3 linked regions of the Dongshaea marina genome follow. The protein of the gene in region 2 interacts with the protein of the main gene of each other region in a pairwise test. Links are inferred from orthologs where the notes say so. Each region holds a gene or a part of one and is shown on either strand. Other genes may lie near its edges.

Region 1 (2,711 bases), 320 kb from region 2 along the record:
CCGTGAAAGCTCAGGCCACCATTACCTTTGTCGGAATAAAGCGGGGAATGCTGACCGGACAAAGTGCAGACTATGTGGGAAAACTTTATTTTGCAGGTCTTGGGATCGCCTCAGGTCTTGATGCGCACTACCAGCCCGCCGCTATGCGTGATGATTACCAGAGCTTATCCTGCTGGCTCAAGCCTCGTTCCCGCTATGCCAACAAGGGAGCTTTTGGGCGGCTGATGCTGATAGGCAGTGCCCTGGGGATGCCCGGAGCGATGCAACTTGCCGGAGGTGCGGCACTTCGCTCCGGAGCCGGGCTGGTCCGGGTGTGCTGTGCTTCAGAAAACTACCTGCCCATGACTTCGGTGCACCCAGAGCTGATGGTATGTTGCGATGATCCGGCGCCTTATTGGAGCTGGGCCAGCGCTCTGGTGATTGGACCCGGGTTAGGGCAGCAGCGGTGGAGTCAGGAGATGCTCGACCTGGCCCTTGCTCAGGACAAGCCTCGGGTTATTGATGCCGATGGACTGAATCTTTTGGCCCGGCAGGGGCCAGCAGCCCTGGAGGGGGAGAGTCATATATTGACTCCCCACCCGGCCGAGGCTGCCCGGCTGCTCAATTGCTCGGTGGAGGAGGTGGAAGCGGACCGCTTTGCCGCGGTGCAGAAACTTCAGGAGCGCTATGGGGGAGTGGTACTGCTAAAGGGCAGTGGGACCCTTATTTGCGATGGCCAATCCGTCTATCTTTGTCACGAAGGAAATCCCGGGATGGCAAGTGGTGGGATGGGCGATCTGTTATCTGGTATCATTGGCGGATTATTGGCTCAGGGCCTAAGCTGCACTCATGCGACACGCCTCGGAGCCGCAATTCATGGCGAAGCCGGTGATCGGGCCGCCACCGGGGGGAGCGGGGGATGTTAGCCTCGGATCTCCTGCCCTGGATCAGAACATTGATGAATCCTGAGATTAGCCGTTGATGACAGAAATTAGATTACAACTTGAGAATGAACAGGCCACCGTAAGTTTGGGAGGTCAACTGGCCAAGGCATGCCAGCAGTCCGTCGTGATTTTTTTACATGGGGAGCTGGGGGCCGGTAAGACGACCCTGAGCCGGGGTTTTGTGCAGGGGATGGGCCATACCGGACGGGTAAAGAGTCCGACCTATGCTCTGGTTGAGCCCTATCAATTGGGGGAGTGGAGCGTCAGTCATTTTGATCTTTATCGCCTTTGTGATCCCGAAGAGCTGGAATATATGGGGATCCGTGACTATTTTGCGGATAACAGCCTGTGCCTTATCGAATGGCCGGAAAAGGGCAAGGGGATGTTACCCGAGCCTGATCTGGAGCTGTGGCTGGCCTACCAGGGAGAGCAGCGGGTGGTAAGGATTCAGGGACATACAGAAGTCGGCAAAGCGATCGTTCGGGCAGTAGGAAGCAGTGAGCATTAAAAAATATGGATGGCCCCTTTTAGGGCTATGGCTGGCGATGCTGGCCTTTTCATCTGTTGCAGCAAACCGGGTTAATAGTGTTCGGGTCTGGTCAGCCCCGGACAAGGTTCGGGTGGTCCTGGATCTCAGGGATAAGCCTGATTACAGCTATTTTACCCTGACCAAGCCCAATCGCCTGGTGGTGGACCTCAGCAACACGAAAATGGGGGTTAACCTCAGCAAGCTTGAGTATAAAAAGAGCCTGCTGCAGAAGATCCGTGGCAGTACGCCAGCTAAGAAGGGCAGCTACCGACTGGTCTTTGAGCTTAAACAGCCGGTCAAGCCTGTGTTGTTCCCTCTGCAGCCGGTGAAACCCTACGGCGATCGTTTGGTGATCGACCTGCCTGTTCCCCAGGGAAAACAGGTGGCAAAGGTGACCCATAGCAAGCCTCAGGTGTCACAACCTAAGGCCGTTAAGCCTTTTCCATTGGTGATAGCCATAGATCCGGGCCACGGAGGAGAAGATCCTGGCTCAATCGGAGCTCATGGTCGCTATGAGAAAACCGTGACTCTGGCGATCGCTAAGCGCCTGCAGAAGCTTATTAATCAGCAGTATGGGATGAAGGCGATCCTAACCCGCACCGGTGATTATTATGTTGGCCTGACTCAGCGTAGTGAAATCGCCCGTAAGAGCGGGGCAAATCTGCTGATCTCGATTCACGCCGACAGCTTTGCCAGCTCTCAGCCCAGGGGGGCTTCGGTCTGGGTGCTCTCCCTGCGCCGGGCCAATCGTGAGATGGGTCGCTGGCTGGAGGATCAGGAGAAGCAGTCCGAGTTGTTGGGTGGGGTCGGCAAGGTGATAGCCAAGACCGACCCCAACCCCTATCTGACCCGGACTTTCCTGGATCTTTCCATGGATCGCTCCCGTGCCGTCGGCTATGCGGTGAGTCTGGATGTGGTCAGGGAGCTCAAGCGGGTCGCTTATATGCACAAAGATGATCCCCAGCATGCGAGCCTTGCGGTGCTGAAATCGCCGGATATCCCATCACTATTGGTGGAGACCGGCTTTATCTCTAATCCTCACGACAATAAACTGCTGTTTAACGATGGCTACCGGCAGAGAGTCGCCGAGGCCCTGTTTCGCGGGATCAAAGATTACTATCTGCAGCATGCCCCCAAGGGCTCCATGTTTGCTTTGCGCTATGGTGTGAAAAAATACGTGGTCCAGCGCGGAGATAGTCTGTCGGTTCTGGCAAAACGCAATGGAACCAGCATGAGCTCTATTCGTAAACGCAATAACC
Region 2 (10,725 bases):
ATAATCGGGAATACCGGTAGATCCTTACTGACAAAGGTGCCTGACTTATCATAGTTGATGAGGCCAATCTGCACCCCTTTCTCGATATGGTTGGTGCCATTGATCAGGCCAAACTGCAATCCTGTCAGGTTATCCGCAAAGTTAACAAAACCGAGCTGAGCTCCCTTCAACGGCCCCTGATTCAGGTTTAGCAGGCCAAACTGGGCACCTGTGTAAGCGCCTCCCGTGTAGTTCATCAGGCCCAGGCTGGCGCCGGTTGCCGTATTATCATTCCAGTTGACCAGGCCAAGCTGAGCACCCGTCATGTCGGCCCGGTTGCGGTTTGCTCCAAAAAAACCAAACTGTAACCCCTTAAACTGGTTCACATCCGACAGACCAAACAGGGCAAAGTCCACACCGGACACCTTATCGGTTTGTCCATAGAGCAGCACCAGCCGCCCCCCTCTACATTGTCATTAGGAAAGTTCTTGTTGGGAACCGACAGCTGTACGGGCTGAGTTTGTTGAGTTGGTTGAGCTGGCTCAGCAGCCATAGCCGAGGCGGATGCCAATGCTAACAGGGCGAGGGTCACGGGTCTGAGTTTCATTTTATTATCCTGGATTGTTTGTCTGTCGGAAATATCAACGGCAACTTTCAGTAGTAACACTGAAAGCTGCCGTCACAAACTAAAAACCAGCTAACCGATGAAAGGGAGGGTCTCAGTCGAAATTCAGCTCCATCATCTGATGGGGTAACCCGGCCTCTTCAAACTCACTGCCGTAGGCCTTAAAGCCAAGCTGCTGATAGAAGTCGATCGCATGGCACTGGGCCCCCAGATAGACCCTGGGGAGCTGCTGGAGGCGGGCCGACTCAATGAGAGTCTCGACCACCAGACGCCCTACACCGCTGCCCCTATGAGCTTTTAAGACGGCAATCCGCCCGATATGTCCATCGGACTGCATCCTGCCGGTGGCGACAGGAGTCTCCCCCTCATAGACCAGCACCTGGGTTGAAGCCGGATCCAGCCCATCGAGGTCGATGGCGGCATCAATTCCCTGCTCCAGGGTAAATACCTGCTCCCGAACATAGGCGATCGCTTCAGCATTCTGACCCGAAAAATCGACAACCCTGGCTTCGAGCTGTCCCTGGGAGCAGAGAAGCATCATCTTGTGGGGGATCCCATCCTCCAGCTCCTCTTCACCTGCAACCCTGAATTCATGCTGCAGGTAAAAGTCCTCAAGATAGCTCTGGGCATGGGCCCCGATATTAGAGCTTGGCCACAGCCGACGACACTCAGCAACCCCACGCTCCAGCAGGTGATGGGCGATCCCCTGGCCCCGCTGTGCGGGCGACACCACCACCCGACCGATCATCGCCTGGTTATACTCAGCGGACACGGGAGCCAGCAGGCGTAGGTAGCCAACCAGGGTCTCCCCCTGCCAACCACACAGATGATAAGTTCCCGAGAGGCGGTCCTGACCATCGGGATCCAGATAGGCACACTGCTGCTCGACAACAAACACCTGGCTACGAAGTGCCAATATCTGATAAAGCTCTTCTGGACTTAGCTCGCAAAAGCGCTGACAACTCCAGCGCAGCTCCTGACTGTGCATCGCTCAACTTCTCCCCGGGAAATCTGAAATTTACACTCTACGCTGACGCACCGCCTCAAACAAGCAAACCCCGGTGGCGACCGAGACATTAAGGCTGGAGACAGCGCCAGCCATAGGGATCCGAATCAACTGATCGCAGCACTCCCGGGTCAGGCGGCGCATCCCTTTCTCCTCGGCTCCCATCACCAGAGCCATGGGCCCGGTGAGCTGGGCCTGATAAAGCTCAACATCCGTCTCTCCTGCAGTGCCCACAATCCAGATCCCTCGCTCCTGGAGAGATCTGAGAGTCCGGGCCAGGTTAGTCACCTGAATGAAGGGAACAGATTCAGCCGCACCGCAGGCCACTTTGCGGGCGGTACCACTCAGACCGCCTGATTTATCCTTAGGCACCACCACAGCCGTGACACCCACCGCATCGGCGCTGCGCAGACAAGCTCCAATGTTGTGGGGATCGGTCACCCCATCAAGCACCAACAACAGCGGAGATTCACTCTTATCAAGCAGCTCCTCCAGATCCTGTTCATTGAGCCTTGGCGCCTCACGTAATCTCAACATGATCCCCTGGTGACGACCTCCTTTGGCTTTGTCATCCAGGTTCTTGCGTGACATGGTCTGAATCGAAACCCCATAGGCTTTAAGCTGCTCGAGCAGCGGCATCAGCCGCTGATCGAGGCGTCCCTGCATCACAAAAGCCTCAATGATCCGCTCCGGGCTTCTCTCTATGGCACTGCTGGCGGCATGGATGCCGAAAATTAATTCATGACTCATTTGCTACTCTTTTTTACCTGCTTGCTGCTTTTGCGCCGTGGGCGCTTGTTGCTACTCTCTGTTGATCTCTTTTTTGGCGCTTTCTTTTCGGAAGTGCTGCTACGACGTTTGGTGGAGGCTCTCGCCCCCTTCTCCTTTTCGGCACCAGATGTTTTAACAGGCTTTGCTGAGCTCTTGCCAGGCCGGGAGCGACGCTGCTTACCCTTATCTTCACCCACCAACTCAAAGTCAATCTTGCGATCCTCCGGATCGGCCCGCACCACCTTGACCCTGAGCTCATCACCGAGACGATAGACACGGCGGAAACTCTCACCGATCAGAGATTGGCGCTGCGGATCAAACTGGTAGTAATCGTTCTGCAGGCTGGAGACATGGACCAAGCCATCGATATGCAGCTCCCTGAGTCTCACAAAAAAGCCAAAGCCGGTCACCGCCGCGATTACCCCATCAAACTCAAGGCCGACATGATCCTGCATGAATTCACACTTGAGGCGATCCGAAACCTCGCGGGTCGCATCATCGGCGCGCCGCTCCGTCATTGAGCAGTGCTCCCCCAAGCCATCGGTCTCATCATGCTGGTAGTTAAAGCCACCATCCGAGGTCCACTTCTTCTTAAACAGCCCCTGCTCTTTCTTAAACAGATACTTGATGGCCCGGTGCAGAATCAGATCCGGATAGCGGCGGATCGGTGAAGTAAAATGTGCATAGGCGGTTAATGCCAACCCAAAGTGCCCCTCGTTTGAACCCTCATAGATAGCCTGCTTCATCGAACGCAGCAGCATGGTCTGAATTAGTTCGGCATCGGGGCGTCCCTCGATCTTGCGAGCCAGTTCGGCAAAATCCTTCGGCTGGGGCTGGTTGCCACCATTGAGAGATAATCCGAGCTCCCCTAAGAAGCTATGGAATGCCGTTAACTTCTCCTCACCCGGGCGGGCATGGGTACGGAACAAAGCCGCTGCCTTATGCTTATCCACGTAGCGAGCTGCCGCTATGTTTGCCAGGATCATGCACTCTTCGATGAGCTTGTGCGCATCATTACGCACCAGGGGCACGATATGATCGATTTTACGCTCGGCATTAAAGATAAAGCGCGTTTCCTGGGATTCAAACTCCATCGCACCCCGCACCTTACGGGCCGCATTCAAAGCCTGATAGAGGTTATGCAGCTCCTCGATATGTGGAACCAGGGGCGCATACTGCTCACGTAGCTCCTTATCCCCCTCCAGCATCGCCGCTACCTTGGTATAGGTCAGCCGCGCATGAGAGTTCATCACCGCAGGATAAAACTTGTACCCGGAAAGCCGACCCGCCTTAGAGACTGTCATCTCACAGACCATACACAGGCGATCAACTTTGGGGTTCAGCGAACACAGGCCATTGGAGAGCACCTCGGGTAACATGGGGACCACCTGATCAGGAAAATAGACCGAGTTACCCCGGGTATAAGCTTCCTTATCTAAAGCGGTGCCAAGCTTCACATAATGAGAGACATCGGCAATGGCAACCCACAGCCGCCAGCCACCAAGGCGCTTTCGCTCACAGAAAACAGCATCATCAAAGTCCCGGGCATCTTCGCCATCAATGGTGACCAGTGGCAGCTCTCGCAGATCCATCCGATCTTTCTTGGCCGATTCCGGTACCTCCTCCTTAAGACCTTTGACAGCCTTGGTGACCTCCTCGGGCCAGGTATGGGGAATGCCGTGAGTGCGCAGGGCCATCTCGGTTTCCATCCCCGGCGCCATCTGCTCGCCCAGCACCTCGGTGATCCGCCCGACCGCATTGCGCCGGCGCGATGGCCGGTGGATCAGCTCAACAACCACGATCTGGCTTTGACGAGCACCCCGGTTCTCTTCGGGCGGAATGATAATATCCTGACAGATCCTCTGATCATCAGGCACCACCATGCCAATCCCATCTTCAATGAAGTAGCGACCTACGATCTCATTTTCCCGGCTCTTGAGGACCCGCACCAGGCGAGCCTCCTTCTTGCCGCGGTAACTCTCACCATTGGCCTGAGCCAGGATGTAGTCACCGTGCATCAGCTGCTCCATCTCCCGTGCCGATAAAAAGAGATCGCCCTCTCCATCGTCCGGGCGGAAAAAGCCATAGCCATCCCTATGCCCCATCACATATCCCTGGAGCATATTCAGTCGTGACGGAAGCGCATAGCAGCGACTGCGGGTAAATACCAGCTGGCCATCACGCTCCATCGCTCGCAATCGATAGCGCAGGGCCTTGGTCTGCTCCTCCTCTTCGAGCTTGAGCAGTTTAACCAGCTGATCAAAGCTGGCAGGGGCTTTTCGCTCCTCAATCATTTGCAGAATAAATTCGCGACTGGGGATCGGGTTTTCGTATTTCTGAGCCTCTCGCTCAAAGTGGGGATCGGCTGGCATAAGATACTCGCTTTTGAAGGTCGGTCATTACTATAAATGTATGCCACACAGCGGATCTATGATGGCAGGCAGTAGATATTGGATTGCACCGCAACCCATTTATTTTCGTCATATAAATTTTTTCTTGGTCCTTTTCGGATTCTGTTTCGGAGCAACAAAGGCTGCTGCTGCGATACACACCAAGATCGCTATCAGCCCTATCAGCTCAAATATTTCAGTTCCCATCACATCAGAGCCTCCTGAAAGTCATCTCAAGAGTGCCTGAATTCGGGCAGGGAATCACCCGTTGATTATAAAAAACACTCGGCTTGAACCGCTTTTTACGCTTTTTATCAGGCAAGCTCAACCTTTTGTGAGATATTCGGCGATTTAGCTTACCTGAGTTAACCTCGTCCGCGAACTAAAGGGGGACGAGGCACCGGCTTCACGACTCTTTGCTCACGCTGTTGCACCGGGCTGACGCCTTGAATATCGCCACACTCAGCCTCGATACAGTGAGGTGTGACGCCGGGCTTCACAACCTGAGGTGTATGGGTTGGCTGGCCTCTTTGTGGTGCTCCACCCATTCGGCCTGGCATCGCAAATGCCGCCAGGCAGATAAACAGCCCGCCACACGCTATCAATAACTTGAGCCTGAACATAGTGCACACTCCTCGGCCATGACTAAGTTAAGCATGGTTCGCCGCTGAGGTTCTGGCGAGGTCGTCTGAGAGATTCAGGGTAAGTTTGATATAGGGATGATATGCAAAAAAGCCCCAACCTTTCGGCTGGGGCTTTCGATATGGCGGAGCGGACGGGACTCGAACCCGCGACCCCCGGCGTGACAGGCCGGTATTCTAACCAACTGAACTACCGCTCCAAAATCAAAGTCTGGCGATGACCTACTCTCACATGGGAACCCCCACACTACCATCGGCGCTACGGCGTTTCACTTCTGAGTTCGGAATGGGATCAGGTGGGGCCACCGCGCTATGGTCGCCAGACAAAAAACTTAAATCCAGAAAGTGATTAATTCGTTCTTAAGACACACAAGCGTCTCTCACTTGGGTGTTGTATGGTTAAGCCTCTCGGGTCATTAGTACAGGTTAGCTCAACGCCTCACAACGCTTACACACCCTGCCTATCAACGTCCTAGTCTCGGACGGCCCTTCAGAAGACTTATAGTCTTAGGGATGACTCATCTTGAGGCCTGCTTCCCGCTTAGATGCTTTCAGCGGTTATCAGTTCCACACGTAGCTACCGGGCAGTGCCACTGGCGTGACAACCCGAACACCAGAGGTGTGTTCACTCCGGTCCTCTCGTACTAGGAGCAACTCCTCTCAATCATCCAACGCCCACGGCAGATAGGGACCGAACTGTCTCACGACGTTCTGAACCCAGCTCGCGTACCACTTTAAATGGCGAACAGCCATACCCTTGGGACCTGCTCCAGCCCCAGGATGTGATGAGCCGACATCGAGGTGCCAAACACCGCCGTCGATATGAACTCTTGGGCGGTATCAGCCTGTTATCCCCGGAGTACCTTTTATCCGTTGAGCGATGGCCCTTCCATTCAGAACCACCGGATCACTATGACCTACTTTCGTACCTGCTCGACGTGTCTGTCTCGCAGTTAAGCGGGCTTATGCCATTGCACTAACCGTACGATGTCCGACCGTACTTAGCCCACCTTCGTGCTCCTCCGTTACTCTTTGGGAGGAGACCGCCCCAGTCAAACTACCCACCAGACACTGTCCCTAATCCAGATAATGGACCGAGGTTAGAACATCAAACATGCAAGGGTGGTATTTCAAGGATGGCTCCACGATAACTGGCGTTACCGCTTCGAAGCCTCCCACCTATCCTGCACATGCAGGCTCAATGTTCAGTGCCAAGCTGTAGTAAAGGTTCACGGGGTCTTTCCGTCTAGCCGCGGGTACACTGCATCTTCACAGCGATTTCAATTTCACTGAGTCTCGGGTGGAGACAGCGTGGCCATGGTTACACCATTCGTGCAGGTCGGAACTTACCCGACAAGGAATTTCGCTACCTTAGGACCGTTATAGTTACGGCCGCCGTTTACCGGGGCTTCGATCAACCGCTTCTCCCGAGGGATAACGACATCAATTAACCTTCCGGCACCGGGCAGGTGTCACACCGTATACGTCCTCTTTCGAGTTTGCACAGTGCTGTGTTTTTGATAAACAGTCCCAGCCACCTGGTCACTGCGACCACCGACAGCTCCATCCGCAAGGGACTTCACCATCAGCGGCGTACCTTCTCCCGAAGTTACGGTACTATTTTGCCTAGTTCCTTCACCCGAGTTCTCTCAAGCGCCTTGGTATTCTCTACCCGACCACCTGTGTCGGTTTGGGGTACGATTCTCTGTAATCTGAAGCTTAGAAGCTTTTCCCGGAAGCAGGGTATCAATGGCTTCCATCCCGTAGGATGTTCGTCTCGTGTCTCAGCCTAATGAGCGTCCGGATTTACCTAAACACTCAGCCTACGCACTTTCACCAGGACAACCAACGCCTGGCCCACCTAACCTTCTCCGTCCCTCCATCGCAATTACAGCGAGTACAGGAATATTAACCTGTTTCCCATCGACTACGCCTTTCGGCCTCGCCTTAGGGGTCGACTCACCCTGCCCCGATTAACGTTGGACAGGAACCCTTGGTCTTTCGGCGTGGAGGTTTTTCACCCCCATTATCGTTACTCATGTCAGCATTCGCACTTCTGATACCTCCAGCAGACTTCTCAATCCACCTTCACAGGCTTACAGAACGCTCCCCTACCCAGCATAACTAGTATGCTGCCGCAGCTTCGGTGTATCACTTAGCCCCGTTACATCTTCCGCGCAGGCCGACTCGACCAGTGAGCTATTACGCTTTCTTTAAATGATGGCTGCTTCTAAGCCAACATCCTGGCTGTCTGGGCCTTCCCACATCGTTTCCCACTTAGTGATAACTTTGGGACCTTAGCTGGCGGTCTGGGTTGTTTCCCTCTCCACAACGAACGTTAGCACCCGCTGTGTGTCTCCCGGATAGTACTTATTGGTATTCGGAGTTTGCATCGGGTTGGTAAGTCGGGATGACCCCTAGCCGAAACAGTGCTCTACCCCAATAGTATTCGTCCGAGGCGCTACCTAAATAGCTTTCGGGGAGAACCAGCTATCTCCCGGTTTGATTGGCCTTTCACCCCCAGCCACAGGTCATCCCCTAACTTTGCAACGTTAGTGGGTTCGGTCCTCCAGTTGATGTTACTCAACCTTCAACCTGCCCATGGCTAGATCACCGGGTTTCGGGTCTACTCCCAGCGACTATTCGCCCAGTTAAGACTCGGTTTCCCTACGGCTCCCCTATTCGGTTAACCTCGCCACTGAAAGTAACTCGCTGACCCATTATACAAAAGGTACGCAGTCACACCCCGAAGGATGCTCCCACTGCTTGTACGTACACGGTTTCAGGTTCTATTTCACTCCCCTCACAGGGGTTCTTTTCGCCTTTCCCTCACGGTACTGGTTCACTATCGGTCAATCAGGAGTATTTAGCCTTGGAGGATGGTCCCCCATGTTCAGTCAAGATACCACGTGTCCCGACCTACTCGATTTCATTCAATATTCGCTTACGTGTACGGGGCTATCACCCTCTATCGCCGGACTTTCCAGACCGTTCCACTTGCTCATATCAAACTTAAGGGCTAATCCCCGTTCGCTCGCCGCTACTTAGGGAATCTCGGTTGATTTCTTTTCCTCCGGGTACTTAGATGTTTCAGTTCCCCGGGTTCGCCTCTACATGCCTATGTATTCAGCATGAGATACTCACTAAAGTGAGTGGGTTTCCCCATTCGGACATGGTTGGCTATAACGCTTCTTACCAGCTCACCAACCCTTTTCGCAGGTTAGCACGTCCTTCATCGCCTCTGATTGCCAAGGCATCCACCGTGTACGCTTAGTCACTTAACCATACAACCCCAAATGAACTCAGGGTCATAAAGCAACTAATGTATTAGTTGTTTTCCGCCTCAAGTTTCCAAGACACTTGTTATGTCTAAAGAACTTTGAATTTAATCAGCTTTCCAGATTTTTAAAGAACAAGACTTTCTATACAAGAAAAGTCACAGAGATACATCAATGCATCTCTCTGACTTCTCGAGAATTGGTGGAGCTATGCGGGATCGAACCGCAGACCTCCTGCGTGCAAAGCAGGCGCTCTCCCAGCTGAGCTATAGCCCCAACTCTATGTCATACCAATTCCTTTCGAGACAAGGCATGAAATGAGGACGCTTAGTTCACTAAGCGACGATTTTCATAACGATGCATCGGAATGAATTGGTGGGTCTGAGTAGATTTGAACTACCGACCTCACCCTTATCAGGGGTGCGCTCTAACCAACTGAGCTACAGACCCATAGAAACTCTTATATAAATCGAACAGTACAATCTGTGTGGACACTAGCATGATAAAGCGCATAGGTAAGGAGGTGATCCAACCCCAGGTTCCCCTAGGGTTACCTTGTTACGACTTCACCCCAGTCATGAATCACAAAGTGGTAAGCGCCCTCCCGAAGGTTAAGCTACCTACTTCTTTTGCAACCCACTCCCATGGTGTGACGGGCGGTGTGTACAAGGCCCGGGAACGTATTCACCGTGACATTCTGATTCACGATTACTAGCGATTCCGACTTCATGGAGTCGAGTTGCAGACTCCAATCCGGACTACGACGGACTTTATGGGATTCGCTTACTCTCGCAAGTTCGCTGCCCTTTGTATCCGCCATTGTAGCACGTGTGTAGCCCACCCCGTAAGGGCCATGATGACTTGACGTCGTCCCCACCTTCCTCCGGTTTATCACCGGCAGTCTCCACAGAGTCCCCAACTTAATGATGGTAACTGTGAACAAGGGTTGCGCTCGTTGCGGGACTTAACCCAACATCTCACGACACGAGCTGACGACAGCCATGCAGCACCTGTATCTGAGTTCCCGAAGGCACTAATCCATCTCTGGAAAATTCTCAGTATGTCAAGGGGTGGTAAGGTTCTTCGCGTTGCATCGAATTAAACCACATGCTCCACCGCTTGTGCGGGCCCCCGTCAATTCATTTGAGTTTTAACCTTGCGGCCGTACTCCCCAGGCGGTCAACTTAACGCGTTAGCTCCGAAACCCACAACTTATAGTCACAAGCTTCAAGTTGACATCGTTTACAGCGTGGACTACCAGGGTATCTAATCCTGTTTGCTCCCCACGCTTTCGCATCTGAGTGTCAGTCTCTGACCAGGGGGCCGCCTTCGCCACTGGTATTCCTTCCGATCTCTACGCATTTCACCGCTACACCGGAAATTCTACCCCCCTCTCCAGGACTCTAGTCTGCCAGTTCCAAATGCTATTCCGGGGTTGAGCCCCGGGCTTTCACATCTGGCTTAACAAACCACCTGCATGCGCTTTACGCCCAGTAATTCCGATTAACGCTTGCACCCTCCGTATTACCGCGGCTGCTGGCACGGAGTTAGCCGGTGCTTCTTCTGCGAGTAACGTCACAGATGCGCAGTATTAATACGCACCCTTTCCTCCTCGCTGAAAGTGCTTTACAACCCGAAGGCCTTCTTCACACACGCGGCATGGCTGCATCAGGGTTTCCCCCATTGTGCAATATTCCCCACTGCTGCCTCCCGTAGGAGTCTGGGCCGTGTCTCAGTCCCAGTGTGGCTGATCATCCTCTCAAACCAGCTAGAGATCGTCGCCTTGGTGAGCCCTTACCTCACCAACTAGCTAATCTCACATAGACTCATCCAATCGCAAGAGGCCCGAAGGTCCCCCTCTTTCCCCCGAAGGGCTTATGCGGTATTAGCCACCGTTTCCAGTGGTTATCCCCCTCAACTGGGCAGATTTCTATGCATTACTCACCCGTCCGCCGCTCGACGCCGAAGTAGCAAGCTACTTCTCGTTTCCGCTCGACTTGCATGTGTTAGGCCTGCCGCCAGCGTTCAATCTGAG
Region 3 (10,953 bases), 320 kb from region 2 along the record:
GCAGCAGGCTCTTTTTATACTCAAGCTTGCTGAGGTTAACCCCCATTTTCGTGTTGCTGAGGTCCACCACCAGGCGATTGGGCTTGGTCAGGGTAAAATAGCTGTAATCAGGCTTATCCCTGAGATCCAGGACCACCCGAACCTTGTCCGGGGCTGACCAGACCCGAACACTATTAACCCGGTTTGCTGCAACAGATGAAAAGGCCAGCATCGCCAGCCATAGCCCTAAAAGGGGCCATCCATATTTTTTAATGCTCACTGCTTCCTACTGCCCGAACGATCGCTTTGCCGACTTCTGTATGTCCCTGAATCCTTACCACCCGCTGCTCTCCCTGGTAGGCCAGCCACAGCTCCAGATCAGGCTCGGGTAACATCCCCTTGCCCTTTTCCGGCCATTCGATAAGGCACAGGCTGTTATCCGCAAAATAGTCACGGATCCCCATATATTCCAGCTCTTCGGGATCACAAAGGCGATAAAGATCAAAATGACTGACGCTCCACTCCCCCAATTGATAGGGCTCAACCAGAGCATAGGTCGGACTCTTTACCCGTCCGGTATGGCCCATCCCCTGCACAAAACCCCGGCTCAGGGTCGTCTTACCGGCCCCCAGCTCCCCATGTAAAAAAATCACGACGGACTGCTGGCATGCCTTGGCCAGTTGACCTCCCAAACTTACGGTGGCCTGTTCATTCTCAAGTTGTAATCTAATTTCTGTCATCAACGGCTAATCTCAGGATTCATCAATGTTCTGATCCAGGGCAGGAGATCCGAGGCTAACATCCCCCGCTCCCCCCGGTGGCGGCCCGATCACCGGCTTCGCCATGAATTGCGGCTCCGAGGCGTGTCGCATGAGTGCAGCTTAGGCCCTGAGCCAATAATCCGCCAATGATACCAGATAACAGATCGCCCATCCCACCACTTGCCATCCCGGGATTTCCTTCGTGACAAAGATAGACGGATTGGCCATCGCAAATAAGGGTCCCACTGCCCTTTAGCAGTACCACTCCCCCATAGCGCTCCTGAAGTTTCTGCACCGCGGCAAAGCGGTCCGCTTCCACCTCCTCCACCGAGCAATTGAGCAGCCGGGCAGCCTCGGCCGGGTGGGGAGTCAATATATGACTCTCCCCCTCCAGGGCTGCTGGCCCCTGCCGGGCCAAAAGATTCAGTCCATCGGCATCAATAACCCGAGGCTTGTCCTGAGCAAGGGCCAGGTCGAGCATCTCCTGACTCCACCGCTGCTGCCCTAACCCGGGTCCAATCACCAGAGCGCTGGCCCAGCTCCAATAAGGCGCCGGATCATCGCAACATACCATCAGCTCTGGGTGCACCGAAGTCATGGGCAGGTAGTTTTCTGAAGCACAGCACACCCGGACCAGCCCGGCTCCGGAGCGAAGTGCCGCACCTCCGGCAAGTTGCATCGCTCCGGGCATCCCCAGGGCACTGCCTATCAGCATCAGCCGCCCAAAAGCTCCCTTGTTGGCATAGCGGGAACGAGGCTTGAGCCAGCAGGATAAGCTCTGGTAATCATCACGCATAGCGGCGGGCTGGTAGTGCGCATCAAGACCTGAGGCGATCCCAAGACCTGCAAAATAAAGTTTTCCCACATAGTCTGCACTTTGTCCGGTCAGCATTCCCCGCTTTATTCCGACAAAGGTAATGGTGGCCTGAGCTTTCACGGCGCAGCCTAGTATGCTCCCACTGTCTGAATCCAGCCCCGAGGGGATATCCAAGGAGAGCACGGGTTGCGGCGCCTGATTGATTCGTGCGATGAGATCAGAGAACTCGGGACGCACCTCACCACTGAGCCCGGTGCCGAGCAGGGCATCGATCAATAACTCCGGCGCCTGCCAGTTGACCTCAGCGGGAGTATGAATACTTCCTCCGGCCTCAAGCCAGAGATCGCGGGCCTGCGCCGCATCGCCGGTCAGCCGCTTGGAATCTTTAAGCTGAGCTAGCTCTACCTGATAGCCCGCTCTTCGAGCCAGCCGGGCCAGAACATAGCCATCCCCTCCGTTATTACCGACACCGCAGATAATTAACAGACGCCGGGCTTCCGGCCACTGGACTTTGAGGCAATCAAAAGCCGCTTCACCGGCCCGCTCCATCAGGGTATACATGGAGATCCCATGGGCTTTGGCCAGCTCAGGCTCAGCTTTGCGGATCTGCTGCGCACGCCACAGGGTCTGTGGTAGAGTGTGCGCTATTTGGGTGAGCGTCTCGGCCATGTCTAATACTCCATCTCAGTCACAACTCCATAATCTTGCCCAAGATATCAAGCAATGGGGGGCTGAGCTAGGGTTTGATAGCATCGGGATTTGTGGGGTGGATCTCAGAGCCCACGAGCCTTTGCTGCAATCCTGGCTGGATGCGGGATTTCATGGACAGATGGAGTATATGGCACGTCACGGCCTGATGCGGGCCCGCCCGGGTGAACTTCTGCCCGGAACGCTACGGGTCATCAGTGCTCGCATCAACTATATGCCCGAAGATGCCCGCTGCGCCACGACTCTGGAAGATCCAACCCTTGGCTATATCAGCCGCTATGCGCTGGGAAGAGATTATCACAAGGTTGTCCGCAAAAAGCTTAAGCTGTTGGCGGAACGCCTGCAGCAAGCTCTGCCAGAGCTAAAGCTCAACTACCGCCCCTTTGTGGACTCGGCGCCAATTTTAGAGCGACCTCTGGCCGAGCAGGCAGGGCTCGGCTGGATAGGCAAGCACACCCTGCTGCTAAATCAGCAGCAGGGGTCACTGTTTTTTATCGGCGAGCTGCTAATCGACCTTCCCCTGCCCATGGATGCGCCGGCAAACCCGGAGTGTGGTAAATGCACCGCCTGTATCAAGGCCTGCCCCACCGGAGCTATTGTCGCGCCCTACCAGCTGGATGCCAGGCGCTGCATCTCCTACCTGACCATAGAGCATGCAGGTCCAATTCCCCCGGAGCTACGCTCTGCTATCGGTAACCGGATTTACGGCTGCGACGATTGCCAGTTGATCTGTCCCTGGAATCGTTATGCACCTGTGACCCAAGAAAGCGATTTTTCGCCACGCCAGCAACTGCTCCAACCGGAACTGTTAGAGCTTTTTTCCTGGAGTGAGAGCGAGTTTCTCAAGGTGACTGAGGGCTCGCCGATTCGGCGCATCGGCTTTGAACGCTGGCAGCGAAACCTGGCAGTGGCCCTTGGCAATGCCCCCTACCAGCCGCGAATTATCGAGGCACTCGAACAACGGCAGGCGGTCTCTTCAGAGCTGGTCAAAGAGCATGTCGATTGGGCGTTAGAGCAGCAAAAACTTAAAAAAGATCAGGAGCAAGTCGAAAACCGCCAGAAGGCGCGGCTTATCCGGTGGATCAAAAAAGCGCTCCCGTTCCATGCCTGAACATTAACCGGGAGCGCCCTTCTTACATATCATCAAGACGATGAGTTGAGTGCACCAACTTGTGCAGGCGGTTTTTCTCTGAGGTGATGATGTTTTCGAGCGTTTCATGGGTACCGTCGGTCGGGGCCTCCTCAACCAACCTTTCAAGTTGATCGATCAAAGCCTGAGCAACATCCGTTGCCAGCGAAACGATTTCATCACTTCCCAGATAAGGGTGTATCTCAAGGTTTGCTAAGGGAGCCAAAGGGTCTGCATCAAAGACTGCATCCGACCAGGTATCCAGAACAGCCTTACTGGCGTCGTCCTGAAAAGCCCGAATATTGTTGCAAGCCTCATCTTCACACTGCTGCATAAATTGGAGTAACAGCTTGCTGCGCTCCTGACAGCTCTCCTCCTCCATCTTGACGTAATAATCACGGATGGTCTGGTGGACCGTCACAAGATAGTTGAGTAGATCATTGACCTGTTTGAATCGCACTGTCGTGCTCCTCCTTGAATGAGATCAGTTTCAGTATAAACCGCAACTGCACAAATAAGCAGCAAAATAGATCGGATCAGGTTCAGGATAGCTGGGTTAAATTTGCTTTAAATTGGAAAAATAGGAGAGATTGGAGCGGGAAACGAGATTCGAACTCGCGACCCCAACCTTGGCAAGGTTGTGCTCTACCAGCTGAGCTATTCCCGCATAATCTGGTCTTCGAAAACTTGGAGCGGGAAACGAGATTCGAACTCGCGACCCCAACCTTGGCAAGGTTGTGCTCTACCAGCTGAGCTATTCCCGCATATCTGGTCTTCGAAAATTTGGAGCGGGAAACGAGATTCGAACTCGCGACCCCAACCTTGGCAAGGTTGTGCTCTACCAGCTGAGCTATTCCCGCATATCTGGTCTTCGAAAATTTGGAGCGGGAAACGAGATTCGAACTCGCGACCCCAACCTTGGCAAGGTTGTGCTCTACCAGCTGAGCTATTCCCGCAATCAAATTTGTGTGAGAGAACTTGGAGCGGGAAACGAGATTCGAACTCGCGACCCCAACCTTGGCAAGGTTGTGCTCTACCAGCTGAGCTATTCCCGCAAAATGTGTCCTCACACGGGCTGCGAATTATAAGAGTATTCGCCGTTGATTCAAGTTTTTTTTGAAATTTATCCCGATTATTTCAGCTGGGTGTTTTTTTGTACCGGGGATGTTGATTTTGCCAACAAAAAACGGAGCCCATGGCTCCGCTCTCTATGAAATCATCTGATATCAGATGGTAAAAATATGCTTTCTGTAGTACTTGAGCTCTTCAATTGATTCGCGGATATCATCCAGAGCCTGGTGGGTACCTTTTTTCACCAGGCCATCGAGGACCTCGGGTTTCCAGCGGCGCACCAGCTCCTTAATACTGCTGACATCGACATTTCGGTAATGGAAAAAACGCTCCAGCTCAGGCATATGACGGTGCATGAAACGGCGATCCTGCCCTATGGTGTTACCACACATAGGAGAACTGGCTCGCTTGACCCATTTGTTCAGGAATTTCTCGGTTTCGGCTGCCGCCATCTTTTCATCAAGTTTACTTTCCCTCACCCGCTGGATAAGACCAGATGCACCATGGGTTCTGGTATTCCACTCATCCATCTCCTGAAGCACCTCCTCGGGCTGGTGTACGGCAATAACCGGTCCCTCAGCCAGAATATTGAGGTCGAGATCTGTCACTATGGTGGCAATTTCCAGAACATGGTGAATGTCAGGATCAAGCCCTGTCATCTCCATATCCAGCCAAATCAGGTTTTTCTCTTTACAAGACATGTGAATTACACCAAGCCTTTTATAGGTAATTTTAGGCATATAGTTGTATGATAAGGGCTTTATTCTGCATCAAACCATCAAATTTTTGTGGCCAAACGAAAAAAACTTAGTCAGGGTCAGCAGCGCAGGGTGCGTAGCAACCTTAAAAAACGTCTTAATTATCAAAAGGATGAGTCTAAATTTGACGATTCTCAGCTTGGCCCTGCCCAAGAGGGGCGGGTGATCAGTCGATTTGGTCAACACGCTGACATAGAGGATTCATCCGGAGATATATTCCGCTGCAATATCCGCCGCACCATCTCCAGCCTGGTCACGGGTGACCGCGTCGTATGGAGAAATGCGAAGGAAAACGACCCCTCACAGGGGATCAACGGCGTAGTTGAGGCAGTTCATCCCCGCCAATCCCTGCTGACCCGTCCCGACTACTATGACGGGATCAAACCGGTGGCGGCGAATATTGATCAAATCATTATCGTTTCGGCCGTGGTTCCTGAGTTCTCGTCCCATATTATCGATCGCTACCTGGTGGCCTCAGAAAATGTCGAGATCAAACCGATCCTGCTGCTTAATAAGATAGACCTGCTGGATGATGCCTCCCGGAAATCCCTTGACCAACAACTGCAACTCTATCAGGAGCTGGGCTACCAGACACTGTGCCTGAGCTGTGAAACCGGTGAGGGACTCGATGCCCTCCATGCCCTGCTCAAAGACAGGACCAGTATCTTTGTGGGACAGTCGGGAGTCGGTAAGTCATCTCTCATCAACGCCCTGATGCCGGAAGTTGAAGCTGTAACCAACCAAGTCTCAGAAAACTCTGGCCTTGGTCAGCACACCACAACCACGGCCCGTCTCTACCACTTCCCCAGCGGCGGTGAGCTCATCGACTCCCCGGGAGTTCGCGAGTTCTCGCTGTGGGATATTCCGGTCGAGAGGATCACCTGGTGCTTTAAAGAGCTTCGCGAGTTTATCGGTGGCTGCAAGTTTCGCGATTGCCGCCACGGCGATGATCCCGGCTGCCTGATTCGTCAGGCGGTTGAAGAGGGAACCATCAGCCAGCAGCGTTATCAAAGCTATCATAAGATACTGGATTCGATGCAGGATCAGCCGACCCGGCAGCGCCCTCAGAGCTGATTTTCGGCATCGCATCCCCAGACACACAAGAGTAAATACGAACCATGAGTATCCTAGACACCCTGAAAGTGACCGCTCAGTATTGCATGCCCAAGCACCTGATCTCCCGATTGGTCGGCCTGCTGGCTGCAGCCGAGTGCGGTAGCCTGACCCAATACCTGATTCGTACCTTCATGAAGCGTTATCAGATCAGCCTGGATGAAGCTGAGTTCGAGCAGCCGGAGCAGTACAAGAGCTTTAATCAGTTCTTTACCCGAGCCCTCAAAGAGGGAGCCCGGCCCATCTGCGAAGGTGACAATGTATTAGCCCAACCGGTTGATGGGGCTATCAGTCAGCTAGGCGCGATCAAGGAGGGGCGGATCATCCAGGCTAAGGGCCATGATTTTAGCTCCCGCACCCTGTTGGGCGGTAGTAAGGAGCTGGCTGAACGTTTCGATGCGGGTCAGTTTGCAACCATTTATCTTGCTCCAAGTGATTACCACCGCATCCACATGCCCTGTGATGGTGAGCTTGAATCGATGATCTATATCCCGGGAGAGCTGTTTTCAGTGAATCCGCTGACCGCAGAAAATGTCCCTGAGCTTTTTGCCCGCAATGAACGTGTGGTGTGTATCTTCAAAACCGAATTTGGCCCGATGGCGATGGTGCTGGTCGGCGCAACCATAGTGGCCAGCATAGAAACCGTATGGTCCGGTACGGTTACTCCACCAGCAGGAAAGAAAATCCAGCAGTGGAGCTACCCTGAGACCACGGCTCCCAAATTGAAAAAGGGTGATGAGATGGGACGCTTTAAGCTGGGAAGTACCGTGGTCTGCCTGTTCCCTAAAGATTCGATTGCGTTTGAGGCCGAACTTGCCTCTGGCTTTAAGACCCGCATGGGTGAGCCCCTGGCTCAGAAAGCCTAATTCAAGCTCACAGCAGCTCTCGGGCCCCATGGCCCTGAGAGCTCAGAGGCAACATATTTTCTCCCTCCCACTCCCCTGTGACCTGCGACAAGCTTTTCCGGAATTTAAGTGGAAACCCCAGGGTAAATCCAGCACCATAAACCTTAACCTCAGAACGTAAGCTGCCAGATATCATCCTTCTGGCCCTCGGCGGATAATGGAGCCAACGCCCTATGAGTGACAGGATCGCACTGAGTAAGTTAGTGATCACCCTCATCATTACCGGGATCATCCTGTTGATCCCAACCCATAGCTTTCCCATTGAGGGGCTAACCGTCGTTCAGCATCGAATCATCGCCATCTTCATCATGGCGGCTCTGCTCTGGGTGCTGGAGCCGGTACCGGTTTTTGCAACCTCACTGCTGATCATCACCCTGCTACTCATCAGCGTTTCCGATAAGGGGCTGCATTTTTTGATCAGCCACGGCGATGGCGTTGGCCATCCTTTGGGAGCCCTGCTTAGCTATAAGATGCTGCTGGGCTCTTTCTCCTCGCCGATCATCATCCTGTTTTTGGGTGGCTTCTCATTAGCCATCGCCGCCTCCAAATATGAGCTGGATGCCAATCTGGCGCGGGTGCTGCTTAGGCCATTTGGAAAAAAAATTCACTTCGTGATGCTGGGGCTGATGCTGATCACCGCGATGTTCTCCATGTTTATGTCCAATACCGCCACCACAGTGATGATGATGGCGATCATCGGCCCGTTAATCGCCGCTAACTCAGCTCAGGATCCCGGACTTAAGGCTTTGATCCTGGCGATCCCGATTGCGGCCAACACCGGCGGGATCGGCACCCCGATCGGCACGCCTCCCAACGCGATCGCCATGCAGTACCTGCAGAATGGAGGGATCAGCTTTGCCCAGTGGATGTCATTCGGAATTCCCTTTGTCGCTGTACAGCTGATGATCGGCTGGTTGCTGCTGAGAAAACTCTACCCGGCGCAGACGCCGGAGCTAAAAATTGACCTGGAGGGCAAATTCCAGCAGGGCGTTAAACCCTGGATCGTCTATATCACCTTTGCTGCCACCATACTGTTATGGCTGACCACCGCCTGGCACGGGATGAACACCTATGTGGTTGCCATCATCCCGCTGGCGGTCTTTTCTCTGACCGGGATCATCACTAAACAGGAGCTCAAACAGATCAACTGGGATGTGTTATGGCTGGTCGCAGGTGGTATCGCCATGGGGCTGGCGCTGGACAAGAGCGGGCTGGCGGTCAAATTGGCTCATGCCATCCGTTTTGATGAGCTCGATGGTCCGGTGATCATCATAGTGATGACCCTGGTCTGCTATCTGATGGCAAACTTCATGTCCAATACGGCAACGGCTAACCTGCTGATGCCAATTGCCGCTGCGATCGGCAGCTCAGCAGACTCACTGCTTCCCTTTGGCGGGCAAACCTCATTGCTGGTTTTCGTAGCTCTCTCAGCCTCTTTAGGGATGATTTTACCTGTGAGCACCCCGCCGAATGCCTTGGCCTACTCCAGTGGCCTCATTGAAACCCGGGATCTGATGAAGACAGGCATCATTCTCGGGGGAAGTGGGCTTTTTCTTATCTATCTGGCGATGGCGGTCAGTAAACTTATCTAATCAAGACACAGACAGAAGCTGCTATCCGTCGCTTCTGTCTGTGCCCTCTGCCTTTCCCTACTCAAAGAAAGTCCCTTCACCGCCAAACTGGTCTAGTTTGAATAGTATACCGACTCTAAAGATCCATCCTGAAGGCAATCACTGACAGGGAAGATACAGATGAACCTTTCAATAAAAAATAAATTGATCCTGGCACTGGCTATCGTCATCGCCCTGGTTTCTCTCGCCCAGACCTGGTTAACCGTCAAAGAGCTCAAGTCTGAGACAACCGCGGAGATAAGCTCATCTCTGGAAACCCTGACAACGGCCGCGGCCTCGAGCATCGATAAGTGGCTTAGTGCCCGCAAGCAGATCACAGCGGCCGCCAAAGAGGCTTTCACTAAAGATGAGCAGCCTCTGGATTTTCTCAACCAAACGATGCGCTCTGGTCACTTTGATCTGGTTTATGTGGGCACTTCAACCGGAGGGATCCTCAGCAGTAAGCCCTGGCCCTGGCCTGAAGGTTTTGATCCCCGTCAGCGCCCCTGGTATCAACAAGCTCAGTCCGCCGGTAAGTTAATCGTCACGCCTCCTTACAACGACCTCGCCACAGGAACTGTTGTACTCACCATTGCTGAGCCCTTTACCCGGGGAAATGTTACCGGAGTGATCGGGGCTGATGTTGCGATAACAGATGTCGTCAAGGATGTGCTCTCCATTAAAAAGGCCGGAACCTATGCTTTTCTGGTGAATAAAGATGGGCTCATCGTTGCCCATCCAGATAAAGCATTGAGTCTTAAAGCCAGCACCGAGATATCGCCAGAGCTAACGCCTTCACGCATCCAGCAGTTAGCAAATCAAACTCGCCCCAGTGAGATGATCCTCAATGATGAAGCTCAACTGGTAAAAATCAAAGAGGTCCCTGATTCGAATTGGTTCTTAGGTCTGGTCACAGAACAATCTGTTGCTTACTCCTCAGTCAATCAACTTATCAAAGACTCAGTCATTTTTGGAGTGATCCAATTTCTGATCGTTGTAGGTATCGCCTACCTTGTCATCAACAAGCTGTTTGCACCACTACAAAGTATGTCGCTGGCTCTGGAGGATCTATCTAAAGGAAACGGCGACTTAACACAAAGGCTAAAGATTGAGCACATGGATGAAGTTGGTACCGTGGCAAGCCACGTCAATGCCTTTGTCGAAAAGCTACATGCCATGGTGGGGGATATATCCAGCTCATCTGTCCACCTTGGGGAGCAATCACAGGCCTCAAATGAGGTGGCAGAAAAAACCAGTATGGGGCTGGCGACTCAGCAAAATGAGATATCTCAAATCGCCACTGCTGTCCATGAGATGTCAGCCACGGCAAATGAAGTTGCCAGTAATGCAGAACAAACAGCCGATGCGGCCCGCAGCTCGGCAAATAGTTGTGAACAAGGTAAGGAGGTGATAAGCAGTAACCAGCTGTCGATCACCACCCTGGCCAGCCAAGTAGAAGATACCTCCAATATCATTCTGGAACTTGAGAAAAACACCCAAGAGATTAATACCATTCTCTCGACTATCCAGGGAATAGCCGAACAAACCAACCTGCTGGCGCTCAATGCGGCGATTGAGGCCGCACGAGCCGGTGAACAGGGACGCGGGTTTGCGGTGGTTGCCGATGAAGTGCGGGTATTATCACAGCGGACCCACAGCTCGACTGAAGAGATCCGCTCCATGATCGAGACACTACAAAAGAATACTCAAAATGCGGTGCACACAATGAAAGAGGGTCAGGAGCTGGCCCAGGGAAGTGTCGAGGAAGCAAACAATGCAACCCTTGCCCTGGAGCAGATCACCGAGTCCATTAACCAGATCACCGACATGGCGACTCAGATATCCAGTGCAGCCGAGGAGCAAAGAGCAGTTACCGATGAGGTCAGCCGTAACCTGCAAGCCGTTAAAGATGTTTCCGACGAGCTGTCCGGTGAAGCTGAAAACTCCAATCAGCTCTCTCAAGAGCTAAGAAATATCGCGCAGGAGTTAAATCAACAGGTCCGTCAGTTCAAGATTTAATCCCTCAATGTATCCCCATCACCTTCAAGGCTCCACTGGAGCCTTGAAGGTTTTGAGCCAGCTCAAGTATTTTCCCTGGCTGA

What was found.
Region 1: the proteins of rlmB (region 2) and tsaE interact in binary tests that used the Escherichia coli proteins (3 or more experiments, as listed by UniProt). The link is inferred for Dongshaea marina from one-to-one orthologs.
Region 3: the proteins of rlmB (region 2) and DB847_RS19620 interact in binary tests that used the Escherichia coli proteins (3 or more experiments, as listed by UniProt). The link is inferred for Dongshaea marina from one-to-one orthologs.

Annotation. Positions count from the first base shown.
Region 1 is NZ_CP028897.1:4,199,278-4,201,988, reverse strand. What follows is about bases 1-2,694. They hold tsaE (tRNA (adenosine(37)-N6)-threonylcarbamoyltransferase complex ATPase subunit type 1 TsaE), read left to right. Parts: upstream 1-957; coding sequence 958-1,431; downstream 1,432-2,694. Other genes in these bases: DB847_RS19610 (N-acetylmuramoyl-L-alanine amidase), read left to right, coding at 1,469-2,694; DB847_RS19620 (NAD(P)H-hydrate dehydratase), read left to right, coding at 1-905. Outside these bases: more of DB847_RS19610, read left to right, coding at 2,695-2,711. UniProt on the Escherichia coli protein: Required for the formation of a threonylcarbamoyl group on adenosine at position 37 (t(6)A37) in tRNAs that read codons beginning with adenine.
Region 2 is NZ_CP028897.1:4,516,421-4,527,145, forward strand. The notes cover bases 492-3,491. They hold rlmB (23S rRNA (guanosine(2251)-2'-O)-methyltransferase RlmB), read right to left. Parts: upstream 2,361-3,491; coding sequence 1,623-2,360; downstream 492-1,622. Other genes in these bases: DB847_RS25830 (GNAT family N-acetyltransferase), read right to left, coding at 699-1,592; rnr (ribonuclease R), read right to left, coding at 2,357-3,491. Outside these bases: DB847_RS21120 (LA_2272 family surface repeat-containing protein), read right to left, coding at 1-431; more of rnr, read right to left, coding at 3,492-4,753; DB847_RS21145 (hypothetical protein), read right to left, coding at 5,137-5,394. UniProt on the Escherichia coli protein: Specifically methylates the ribose of guanosine 2251 in 23S rRNA.
Region 3 is NZ_CP028897.1:4,200,310-4,211,262, forward strand. The notes cover bases 1-3,000. They hold DB847_RS19620 (NAD(P)H-hydrate dehydratase), read right to left. Parts: upstream 2,227-3,000; coding sequence 775-2,226; downstream 1-774. Other genes in these bases: DB847_RS19610 (N-acetylmuramoyl-L-alanine amidase), read right to left, coding at 1-211; tsaE (tRNA (adenosine(37)-N6)-threonylcarbamoyltransferase complex ATPase subunit type 1 TsaE), read right to left, coding at 249-722; queG (tRNA epoxyqueuosine(34) reductase QueG), read left to right, coding at 2,225-3,000. Outside these bases: more of queG, read left to right, coding at 3,001-3,376; DB847_RS19630 (hypothetical protein), read right to left, coding at 3,399-3,854; orn (oligoribonuclease), read right to left, coding at 4,621-5,166; small ribosomal subunit biogenesis GTPase RsgA, read left to right, coding at 5,254-6,297; asd (archaetidylserine decarboxylase), read left to right, coding at 6,342-7,202; DB847_RS19675 (SLC13 family permease), read left to right, coding at 7,415-8,833; DB847_RS19680 (methyl-accepting chemotaxis protein), read left to right, coding at 8,993-10,870. UniProt on the Escherichia coli protein: Bifunctional enzyme that catalyzes the epimerization of the S- and R-forms of NAD(P)HX and the dehydration of the S-form of NAD(P)HX at the expense of ADP, which is converted to AMP.